3 regions of the Bradyrhizobium sp. 154 genome follow, and region 3 is predicted to be linked to each of the others. Evidence: predicted binding sites of a transcription regulator. Region 3 holds the regulator's gene; each other region holds the start of a gene.

Region 1 (3,923 bases), on a different contig from region 3:
AGATCCGCGCCCGCTACCCCGATGTGTTCAACCGGCCGGCCTCGGCGCGGCTTGCAACGCCGGCGATGATCGTCGCGGCGTTCGCGATCCTGATCTATGGTCTGGTCGATCTCGATTTCTCGCCGTCACGGTTCCTCGCAGGCCTCAGCCAGCTCGGCTGGATCAGCCTGATGATGATCCCGCCCGATCCCGGCTCCTCGTTGCCGGTCTATCTGAAGGCGCTGGGCGAGACGCTGTCGATCGCGCTACTCGGCACGACGCTGGCGGCGCTGTTCGCGCTGCCGGTGAGCCTGCTGGCCGCGCGCAACGTGGTGCCGTCGAAGATCCTGCGCTTTCCCGTTCGTCGCTTGCTGGATTCGATCCGCGGCGTCGACACGCTGATCTGGGCGCTGGTGTGGATCAATGTGGTCGGGCTCGGCCCGTTCGCCGGCGTGCTCGCCATCGCCGTGTCGGATTTCGGCGCCTTCGGAAAGCTGTTCTCGGAGGCGATCGAGGGCGCCGACCAGAAGCAGGTCGAGGGCATCCGCGCCTCCGGCGGCAGCGCGCTGCACGAGATCCGCTTCGGGCTGCTGCCGCAGGTCCTGCCTGTCATCGCCGGCCAGGTGCTCTATTTCGTCGAATCCAACACCCGCTCGGCCACCATCATCGGCATCGTCGGCGCCGGCGGCATTGGCCTCCAGCTCGCCGAGCAGATCCGCGTCTTGGAATGGCAGAAGGTGTCGTTCCTGATCCTGATGATCTTGGTCGCGGTTGCCGCGATCGATTTCATTTCCGGCAAGCTGCGCTTTGCGATTATCGGACGAAGGGCTATCGCTTAACGGCCGCAGTCTTCTTCCCTTCTCCCCTTGTGGGAGAAGGGGGCGCGAAGCGCCGGATAATGGCCGTCTCCGCGCATTCAAATGAGAGCCGCACTCGCGGAGAGAACCCGCACCCGTCTCGCCGCTGCGCGGCAAGCCACCCTCTCCCACAAGGGGAGAGGGGAAGAGGGCGGCAGCTCACCCGTTGTCCACCAAAAACTCCACCCGCTCTGCTGCAAACCGCGAGTGCTTGGTCACCAGCGGCTTGCCGTCGAGAGCGTGGTCGGTGGCATCGACCACCAGGATCGGTCGTCCCAGTGCAAGATCGAGCCGGGCGGCGTCAGTCGCGTCGATGATGCCGGCCGTTATCCGGGTCGCGCCGCGGCGGTAGTCGCGAATGCCGTAGTGCTCCAGCAACTTCGTCATCGAGCGCGTCGCGGCGAACACGGCGCCTGCGCCCGGAAACAACTCAGCCGACAGCCAGGTGGTGGAGACGCAGATCGGCGTGCGATCGGCGAGGCGGATCGCCTCGATCCGCAGCAGCGCCGCGCCGGCCTTCAAGCCGAGCTCGCGCGCCAGCTCCCGGGTCGCGACGTCATTGGAGGTCTCGATCAACTGGCCGCGCGGCTCGCGGCCGCCGGCGCCGACGATCTCGGAGAACCGGGTGCGCGAGCGCAGCGGATAGGCCAGCCTCTGCGCCTCGACATAGGTTCCGCTGCCGCGCTCGGCCCGGACCAGGCCGCGCTCGGCCAGCGCGGCCAGCGCGCGCCGCACGGTGTGGCGGTTCACGCGGTAGGTTTCCGCGATCTCCATCTCGCCCGGTAATTTGTCGCCGGCGGCAAAGCGGCCGTCGGCGATACCGCGCTCGATGCCGTCGGCGACGAGGCGCCACAGCGCGACGCCCGACGATGCAGTGTCTTGCATGCTCATATCGCTGGTCAGCCTAGCTCAGAAATCACGCCTTTGTCACGAAACAGTCATGGCGCTCCTTTATGAAGTTGTCTATTATCATAGACAACTTAGAATCGGCAAGTTCGGTGGATTTGGTGACCCAGCAGAATAACCAGCAAGCCCAGCGCAAGGCCGCGATGGCCGTGCTGGCGCACGCGGAGGCGGGCGAGATCGCCGCCCGCCTCCGCGCACTCGCCCTGCCGGCCCATCAAAATCTGCGCGAAGGCGAAAACGGTCTCGTCATGCTGCGCGGCCGGGTCGGCGGCGACGGCGCACCGTTCAACCTCGGCGAAGCCACGGTGTCGCGTGCGGCGGTCCGGCTTGCCAGTGGCGAGGTCGGCTTCGGCTACACGCTCGGTCGCGATAGCGAGAAGGCGCGGCTGATCGCGCTGTGCGACGCGCTGGTGCAGTCCAGCGATTTTGGCGCAGCCGTCGAGCGCGAAATTATCGCGCCGTTGCGCGAGCAGCTTATGACGAGGCGCCAGCAGGCAGCGGCGAAGACTGCCGCGACGAAGGTTGATTTCTACACCATGGTGCGCGGTGAGGGGTGAGATCATGACCACGATTGCAGAACTGCCGCCGGGTTTCGCCGACAGGGTTCTGTCGGCGCAATCGACCTTTCGTTCGGTCATGGATGCGATGGCGCGGCCGGGTTCGGTCCAGCGCATCGTCCCGACAGCCGGAGCGCTTCATACGATGATGCGCGGCACCGCCGCGATCGCGCTGACGCTGTTCGATCACGACACGCCACTCTGGCTCGATGCGCGCATGGCAGAAAATTCCGACGTGATGAAATGGCTCAAGTTCCACACTGGCGCGCCGGTGGTGCAGGACACTTCGATCGCCAGCTTTGCGCTGATCAGCGACGGTGCGGCGCTGCCGCCGCTCGAATGCTTCGCGCTCGGCACCAACGAATATCCGGATCGCTCGACCACATTGATCCTTCAGGTCGATAGTCTGGGCTCGGGACGCAGCGTCGAGCTGCGCGGCCCCGGCATCGATGGCTCCACGACGCTCCAGGCGTCGATCAAGCCGTTCGATCTGTTCGAGCGCCTGCGGTTCAACGAGGCGCTGTTTCCGCGCGGCCTCGATGTGGTGCTGGTTGCCGATGATGCGGTGGTTGCGATCCCGCGCACCACCCGCGTCGCGAACAAGGAAAGCTGACCGCATGTATGTCGCAGTCAAAGGCGGCGAACGCGCCATCGAGAACGCCCATCTCCTGCTTGCAAACGCGCGGCGCGGTGACCCAAGCGTTCCGGAAGTCACGCTCGATCAGATCTCGGAGCAGCTCGGCCTCGCCGTGGACCGCGTCATGAGCGAGGGCTCGCTCTATGACCGCGAGCTCGCCGCGCTCGCGATCAAGCAGGCGCGGGGCGATCTGATCGAGGCGATCTTCCTGGTCCGTGCCTTCCGCGCCACGCTGCCGCGCTTTGGCGCGAGCGAGCCGGTCGACACCGGCGCGATGCGCGTGCAGCGGCGAGTGTCGTCGACCTTCAAGGATATTCCAGGTGGCCAGATCCTCGGGCCGACCTTCGACTATACCCACCGCCTGCTCGATCCTTCGCTCGCAAAAGGCGTTGTGCCGGAAGCGCCAGTGACGGCGGAAGCATCAACGGCACCCACGCCGCGCGTGACGGATATTCTTGGCCGCGACGGACTGATCGAGTCCTCGCCGCAGGCCGAGGACGGCGCCAGCGTCGGCGATCTCACCCGCGAGCCGCTGAATTTTCCGGCGGACCGCGACCTGCGCCTGCAAAATCTGGCGCGTGGTGACGAAGGCTTTCTGCTGGCGATGGGCTATTCCACCCAGCGCGGTTACGGCCGGAACCATCCCTTTGCCGGCGAGATCCGCTTTGGCGAGGTCGATGTCGAATTTTTCGCCGAGGACGTCGGCTTCGCCGTGCCGCTCGGCTCGATCGAGCTCACCGAGTGCCAGATGGTCAACCAGTTCAAGGGCTCGGCGACGGAAGCGCCGTGCTTCACCCGCGGCTATGGCCTCGCCTTCGGCCAGAGTGAGCGCAAGACCATGTCGATGGCGCTGGTGGATCGGGCGCTGCGCGCTCGCGAGCTCGGCGAGGAGGTGCGTGCCCCCGCGCAGGACGAGGAGTTCGTGATGTCGCATTCGGACAACGTGCAGGCGACCGGCTTCGTCGAGCATCTCAAGCTGCCGCATTA
Region 2 (3,923 bases), on a different contig from region 3:
GCCGATATGCAGGCGCCGAGGACGATGGTCGGGCACGAGCCGATGCGCTCGGCTAGGCGCGGCGCTAGCAGATTGACCGGCAGAACCGCCGCCATCATCGGCACGAAGGCAAGCCCGGTCCACCACGCGGACAGCCCGTTGATCCTCTGGAAATACAGGCTGAGCACGAAGATCAGGCCGTAGATCGCGATGTTCACCAGCAGTCCCACGAGTGAGGTCAGCGTGAACAGCCGCTGGCCGAACAACGACAGCGGCAGCATCGGCTGCGCCGCGCGGCTCTCACGCCAGACAAAGAGCACGGCGAGAATGGCGGCTCCGACAAAGGCTGCGATCACGGCCGGATGGTCCCAGCCGAGCGCCCCGCCTTCGATGATTGCTCCGGCAAGCGCGCCCAGCGCACCGATTGCAGCCAGCTGTCCAAGCAGATCGATCTCGCGCGAGCGCGCCCGCGTGGTCTCGCTGGCATAGCGCCAGCTCAGCCACAGGCCGGCGAGCCCGATCGGCAGATTGACCAGGAAGATCGCGCGCCAGCCGACCAGCGTGATCAACGCGCCGCCGACAAACGGGCCGGCGGTGAGTGCAAGACTTGCTCCGGCGGCCCAGACCGCGACGGCGCGGCCGCGCTCGCGGTCGTCCGCATAGGCATGATTGAGCAGCGCAAGAGAATTCGGCACCAGGATCGCCGCCGCCAGGCCCTGAACCAGCCGTGCTGCGATCAGCACGACCGCATTGGGCGACAGCGCACAGGCGAGCGAGGCCGCGGTGAAGATGGCGAAGCCCGCCATGAAGACGCGCTTGGCGCCGATCCGGTCACCCAGCGCACCGGCCGTGAGGATGAAGGCGGCAAACGCGATGGTGTAGGCGCTGACCACCCATTGCAACTCGGCGACCCCGCCGCCGAGCGCCCTCCCCATTGCATCGAGCGCGGTGTTGACGATGGTGACGTCGAGCTGCACCACGCCATAGCCGAGGCTCATGGCGGCAAGCGTGAGGGAGGTTGCAAGATGCGAGCGGGCCCGCGGCGCAGCACTCGCGTTGTCAAAGGTTTGGTGTTTGATAATGCTTGCTCGCATGCTGCCACCTCGCTTGCAGCCCCATGCGAAATATACCCGTCCGGCGTGCCGCCATGTTTCGACAATGGCCGAATGATGGATGCGGATGCGCCCGGCCGCCACGCGTAAAGTACATCGCCCGTCTTGTGCGCAGTGGCGCACTGGGATGAGGACGGAAATAAGAAGACGCCGCGCGGACCATCGCGCGGCGTCTTCATCTTAGCTCCGTCTTGCCTCAGCTCGCCGCGCGCAGATTCACCTTGCTCTCGGCGAGTGTCGTCAGCTTCTTGTCGGTCGCCTTTTCCTCCTCAAGCGTCTTGGCAAGCACCGCCGCGCAATCATTGCGGCCGAGCTGCTTGGCCCAGGCGATCAGGCTGCCGTAGCGGGCGATCTCGTAATGCTCAGCGGCTTGGGCCGCATTGATCAGCGCCGCGTCGAGCACGGCCTTGTCGGCAACTTCGCCCGCCGTCTCGTCGGCTTCCTCGATGATGCCGTCGATCGCCGGGCAGTCGATCGCCTTCACGGCGACGCCGTGCATCTTGAACACTTCCTCGAGACGCGCCACGTGCTGCTTGGTTTCTTCAAGGTGCGTCAAAAAGCCCTGTTTCAGCTGCGGATCGGTGGCCTTGCTGGCCATTTTCGGCAGCGCCTTGGTGAGCTGCTGCTCGGCGTAATACACATCCTGGAGCTGGTGCACGAACAGGTCGTTCATGGTTTTGATGTCTTTTGTGAACAGTCCCATCGTTCCGGTCCTCTCGGTTTCGGGAACACGGCGGCATCGGCCTGCAGAAAGGCCGCCTGTTCCGCCATGTCCGGTTGCTGATGGGGCCTAACGAGCACGCGGCACCGACGTTCCAAGACACCCTCCGCCTGCGCTGGAACAATGCCGACGGCGCCAGGATTGAAACCGTCCTCCTCAAATACGAATGCGCTTTCCGAACCGCACGTCGCGACTCATATGCTTAACGCGCGTCGGATGTGAACCACATATGACAAAGTGGCTGGTCCAACGCAGAACCTATTGTTGTCAAGGGCTGCACAAGCCGCTGTTTTTGCCTTAAATGAGCTGGATCATGCCAAGCGATCGACGCCTGCCCTTTGGCCGTCATCGTACCCGCACTGGCCAATGCCTGGCCGGATCGGTCTTGCCCCCCGCCGGGAGGATGAATGCACGGACTGCTGCCCGCGCTGAAACGCGGCTTCAACAGATGGATTGGCTGGCGACGGCTCGGCATTGCCGCGAGCGTCTTCATCATCGCCTTCGCAATCACCACGCTGGTGCGGACCCTCAAGGGCATCGATACCGGAGTTATCTTGACGGCGTTGACCGAGATTCCTCGCGGGAATATCGGGCTGGCGGCGATCTGCGTTTTGTTTGCGTTCTGCACGCTGACATTCTACGACTTTTTCGCACTGCGAACGATCGGCAAGAAGCACGTGCCCTATCGCATCGCGGCGCTCTCCAGCTTCACGTCCTATTCGATCGGCCACAACATCGGCGCTACCGTCTTCACCGGCGGAGCGATCCGCTTCCGGATCTATTCGGATTACGGGCTGAACGCGATCGACGTCGCCAAAATCTGCTTCCTGTCGGGCCTGACCTTCTGGCTCGGTAACATCTTCGTGCTCTCGATCGGCATGGCCATCCATCCGGGTGCGGCGTCGTCGATGGATCAGCTGCCGTCGTCGATCAACCGGTTGATCGCGCTCGGCGGCCTCGCCTCGATCGGCGCTTATCTGGTCTGGCTCTGCATGGGTGAGAAGCGGCGCGAGCTCGGCCAGAAGGGCTGGAAGGTGGTGCTGCCCTCGGCGCCCCTGACGCTGGTGCAGATCCTGATCGGCGTGATCGATCTCGGCTTCTGCGCCACGGCGATGTACCTGCTGATGCCGGCCAATCCACCGATCGACTTCATGTCGCTCGCCGTTGTGTTCATCCTGGCAACGCTGCTCGGCTTTGCCAGCCATGCGCCGGGCTCGATTGGCGTATTCGATGCCGCCATGCTGGTGGCGCTCCCCGAATTCGGCCGCGAGGAGCTTCTGGCGACGCTGCTGGTGTTCCGCATCCTCTATTTCGTGATCCCGTTCGGCCTCGCCATCTCCATCATGGGCACGCGCGAGCTCTGGATGAACGTGGTCGCGCCGTGGCAGGAGCGGCGGCGGCTGGCGGAGGCCTGCACCCAGGCCAACCTGCCCAAGCAGGTGGCCGCGATGGAGCGCGAGCGTGCGCTGCGGCAGGCCGGCAAGCGGTAGGCCACTCAGACAAAGGTTGCGGGCGGGCAGCGATCCTCTCTTATTTCCGCCTCAACTTTGCCGTTGAACACGCGGGCCATGATCCCTCCCTCCTTTCGCACCCTCTCCGCAGGCGCCCTGCTGCTTGCCGGGATTCTGACCGCTTTGCCGCTCGAGCGCGCCGCCGCTCAAGACGCCGGCGCCATGCAGATCAGCTGGGAGGTGCGCAACCGCTTCCGCCTGTTCCGCGAGGAGCGCGATTTCCTGCTCCATGTCGAGAATGCGCGCAACCGCAGCATCCTGGCCGCCGAGCAGTCGCTGGAGCTCCAGAGCGAGGGCCGCGGCTGGGCCCGCAACATGGTCAACCGGCTCTGCATCGATCTCCAGGGCCGGGTCAACCAGCCCTGCACCCGCGACAACGTCAAGGAGAACTACATCACCCCGATCGATCATCCCGTCACCGTGCGCCTCGTCGGCACAGTGCCGGTCGGCGCCACCTGCACCTGGTCGTTCGATGACGGCGACGGGCCGCAAGCGTCGACCTTCGATTGCGCCGAGCCGGTCAATTTGCGCGTCCGTTACGGCAAGCAGACGGTCGCGACCGTCGACGTCTCCTCCGGCTCCGATCCGACCCAGCGGGTC
Region 3 (3,923 bases):
GCGTGCTGCTGGCGACTGCGCGCGTCGCCGGCGAGACCGCGCCGCTGCTGTTCACGGCGCTGTCGAACCAGTTCTTCAGCCTCGGCCTCGACAAGACGATGGCCAACCTGCCTGTCACCATCAACAACTTCGTGCAGAGCCCCTACGCCTATTGGAAGCAGCTCGCCTGGAGTGGGGCGCTGCTCATCACCCTGACCGTGCTTGCCCTGAACATTGGCGCGCGCATCCTTGGCGCCGAGAGGACTGCAAAATGAGTGAAATGTCTGTTTCCGTAAGTGCGCCGACCGTTCATCCCGGCTCACAGCCGCTACCCGAGGCGCCTGCCAAGGTCACCGCGCGCAACCTCAATTTCTACTACGGTGAGCACCACGCGCTGAAGAACATCAATCTGGCCCTCGGCACCAACCGCGTCACGGCCTTCATCGGCCCGTCGGGCTGCGGCAAGTCGACCCTGCTGCGCATCTTCAACCGGATGTACGATCTCTATCCGGGCCAGCGCGCCACCGGCCAGCTGTTGCTCGACCAGACCAATATCCTCGATCCCAAGCTGGACCTCAACCTGCTGCGCGCCCGGGTCGGCATGGTGTTCCAGAAACCGACGCCGTTCCCGATGACGATCTACGAGAACATCGCCTTCGGCATCCGCCTCTACGAGAAGATCTCGAAGTCCGAGATGGACGACCGCGTCGAGAAGGCGCTGCGCGGCGGCGCGCTGTGGAACGAGGTCAAGGATAAGCTCAACGCGTCCGGCTTGTCGCTCTCCGGCGGCCAGCAGCAGCGCCTCTGCATCGCCCGCACGGTCGCGGTGCGGCCCGAAGTGATCTTGTTCGATGAGCCCTGCTCGGCGCTCGACCCGATCTCGACCGCCAAGGTCGAGGAGCTGATCCAGGAATTGTCCGAGAACTACACGATCGCGATCGTCACCCACAACATGCAGCAGGCGGCGCGCGTCTCTGATAAAACCGCCTTCATGTATCTCGGCGAGCTGATCGAGTTCGACGACACCAGCAAGATCTTCACGTCGCCGAGCGACCGGCGTACGCAGGATTACATCACCGGCCGGTTCGGCTGAGGAGACGGGACATGGGTACTGAACATACCGCAAAGGCCTTCGATACCGACCTCCAGGAGCTCACTCGCCTCGTCGCCGAGATGGGCGGCATCGCCGAGCGCATGATCGTCGATTCCGTCGACGCGCTGATCCGCCGCGACGTCGCGCTCGGCCAGCGCGTCGTCACCACCGATGCCGAGCTCGACGCGCTTCAGAAGCGCATCGAGGAGCGCGCCGTGCTCACCATCGCCCGCCGCCAGCCGATGGCGGTGGATTTACGCGAGATCGTCGGCGCCATGCGCGTTGCCACCGATCTCGAGCGCATCGGCGACCTCGCCAAGAACATGGGCAAGCGCGTTGCGGCGCTGGAGACGGACTTCCATCCGCTGAAACTGTTCCGCGGCCTGGAGCACATGACCGACCTCGTGCAGCAGCAGGTCAAGTCGGTGCTGGATGCCTATGCCGCGCACGATTTGCCGGCGGCGATGGCGGTGTGGAAGGGCGACGAGGAAGTGGACGCCATCTGCACCTCTCTGTTCCGCGAGCTCCTCACCTATATGATGGAGGATCCGCGCAACATCTCGTTCTGCATCCATCTGATGTTTTGCGCCAAGAACATCGAGCGCATCGGTGATCACGCCACCAACATCGCCGAGACCGTGTTCTACATGATCGAGGGGCAGGCGATCACCGACAAGCGGCCGAAGGGCGACATGACGACCTTCGCCACGACGGTACCGAATACCTAGGGAGCGACGACAACATGGGCGCACGCATTATGGTGGTTGAGGACGAGGAAGCTCTCACCGAGCTTCTCCGTTACAACCTCGAAGGCGACGGCTATGACGTGGAGACGGTAATGCGCGGCGACGACGCCGACACCCGCCTCAAGGAACACATCCCCGATCTGATCGTGCTCGACTGGATGCTGCCGGGACTGTCCGGCATCGAGTTGTGTCGGCGGCTGCGCACCCGTCCCGAGACCAAGCAGCTCCCGATCATCATGCTGACCGCGCGCGGCGAGGAAAGCGAGCGGGTGCGGGGTCTTGCGACCGGCGCCGATGACTACATCGTCAAGCCGTTCTCGGTGCCGGAGCTGCTCGCGCGCGTGAAGGGCCTTCTGCGGCGCGCAAGCCCCGAGCGGCTCGCCACCGTGCTCGCCTATGGCGACATCGAGCTCGATCGCGACAAGCGCCGCGTCGCGCGCTCGGGCCGGCCGATCGATCTCGGCCCGACCGAATATCGCCTGCTGGAGTTCTTCCTGGAGCATCCCGGCCGCGTGTTCTCGCGCGAGCAGCTGCTCGACAGCGTCTGGGGCCGCGACATCTACATCGACGAGCGCACCGTCGACGTCCATATCGGCCGCCTGCGCAAGCTGCTCAATCTCGGCCGCGAGCAGGACCCGATCCGCACCGTCCGCGGCGCGGGTTATGCGCTGGATGATCGGTTTGCAAAGGCGGAGCAGACGTAGGCCCAACTGCGTCACCAAGCTCGGTCGTCGTCCCGGACAAGCGTAGCTCCCGGCAACGCGCAGCGTTGTCCGGAGCGAAGCGCCGATCCGGACGCATAGCCACAGGACGTGGTTGTTGCGCGAAAAGGTAACTCCGAGTCCCCGTAACCACGGCTTGCGGTGGCTATCGGTCCCGGTCCGGCGCTTCGCTTGTCCGGGACGACGTCGGGTTTGTTGCGCCGTCACCGCGTGACGGCTGCCGGTTCGATCTCAGGAAATAATCACCGCGTGCTCGGCTTCGGTGCCGCCCGCCGGCGATCCGCTGCCGGCTGATAGGCGACGCGCGAGTGCTGGGCGCAGTAGGGCAGGCCTGACAGCGCCTTGCCGCCACAGAAGAAGAAGTCCGGGCTGGAGGGATCGCCGACCGGCCAGTGGCACGTCGCCTCGTTCAATTCCAGCAGCGACAGCCGCTGACTCATCGGCACCACGTTGTCGTAGGTGACCGGTTCGGCCTCCACCTCGACCTCGAAGGCCTGCGCCAGCGCGGTGTTGCCGCGCGAGATCGGCCGGGTCACCCGCATCATATGCTGCGCGGGCCGCGCCTTGCGCGGCCGCGGCGCTGCCGATGAAGGGCTCTTGGCGCGGCCCGACAGGCCGAGCCTGTGCACTTTGCCGATCACGGCATTGCGGGTCACATTGCCGAGCTCGGCCGCGATCTGGCTGGCCGAAAGTCCGGCCTCCCAGAGCTTTTTCAGCTGCTCGACGCGATCGTCGGACCAGGTCAAAACCGTCATTGCACCCTTTCCCTCGTTGCGCGCCGCCATCCTGGGGCCTCACAGCGAATGCTTAAGCCTTGAAAAACCCGTGCCGTCAGAATCCCTTAAGGCTCGCCGGGCGCGTGACTGACGCCCGAACGTTTACGCCGGTACATGAGGACTCTTGGGATCAGAACCGCTGCACGAGATGTCGTATCTGACAGTCCAAACGCTACAATATGGCGTGACTCCCGCGCAAGAGTCCGCCGACTCGCTTCCACATGTTCCGTGGTGAAAACCCCGCAAGATCGGCACCGCAAGACTACGGATTTCGCGTTTCGCGAGGCTTTCCGGGCGGCATTGACACCCGTCTTGCCAGGCATAAGATGGTGACGCGTGCCGCCCTTAAAAGGCGGCACGTTTCGTTTTCCGGACCGGTCAATGGTGCGCTGCGCAAGGCATGCCAGGCAGGTCTCAACGTCCAAATGCAACATCCAAGTGATGGTCATGACCAACAGCGCCGCGCCGCATCTGCTTCCCGTTTTCGCCAGGGCGGACCTTGGCTTCGAGCGCGGCGAAGGCTGCTGGCTGATCGCGACCAATGGCGATCGCTATCTCGATTTCACCTCGGGCGTCGCCGTGAACGCGCTCGGCCACGCCCATCCTG

Evidence for each region. The regulator PhoB, encoded in region 3, activates phosphate uptake and scavenging genes when phosphate is short. The targets are predictions, from matches to a motif close to TGTCATNNANCTGTCAT.
Region 1: a site for PhoB is predicted at 1,762-1,778, ahead of phnF (phosphonate metabolism transcriptional regulator PhnF). Genes of this name have one in related genera too.
Region 2: a site for PhoB is predicted at 2,031-2,047, ahead of IVA92_RS32125 (YbhN family protein). Genes of this name have one in related genera too.

Annotation. Positions count from the first base shown of each region.
Region 1 covers NZ_JADPKG010000048.1:46,291-50,213, reverse strand. Annotated here, with positions in the region: gene phnE (phosphonate ABC transporter, permease protein PhnE) at 1-818, shown strand, start outside; gene phnF (phosphonate metabolism transcriptional regulator PhnF) at 996-1,727, opposite strand; gene phnG (phosphonate C-P lyase system protein PhnG) at 1,886-2,299, shown strand; gene phnH (phosphonate C-P lyase system protein PhnH) at 2,304-2,912, shown strand; gene IVA92_RS11880 (carbon-phosphorus lyase complex subunit PhnI) at 2,917-3,923, shown strand, end outside.
Region 2 covers NZ_JADPKG010000117.1:255,956-259,878, reverse strand. Annotated here, with positions in the region: gene IVA92_RS32135 (MFS transporter) at 1-1,073, opposite strand, end outside; gene IVA92_RS32130 (ferritin-like domain-containing protein) at 1,288-1,794, opposite strand; gene IVA92_RS32125 (YbhN family protein) at 2,220-3,302, shown strand; gene IVA92_RS32120 (hypothetical protein) at 3,381-3,923, shown strand, end outside.
Region 3 covers NZ_JADPKG010000030.1:262,432-266,354, forward strand. Annotated here, with positions in the region: gene pstA (phosphate ABC transporter permease PstA) at 1-254, shown strand, start outside; gene pstB (phosphate ABC transporter ATP-binding protein PstB) at 251-1,072, shown strand; gene phoU (phosphate signaling complex protein PhoU) at 1,084-1,800, shown strand; gene phoB (phosphate regulon transcriptional regulator PhoB) at 1,815-2,522, shown strand; gene IVA92_RS06810 (GcrA family cell cycle regulator) at 2,783-3,295, opposite strand; gene IVA92_RS06815 (aspartate aminotransferase family protein) at 3,764-3,923, shown strand, end outside.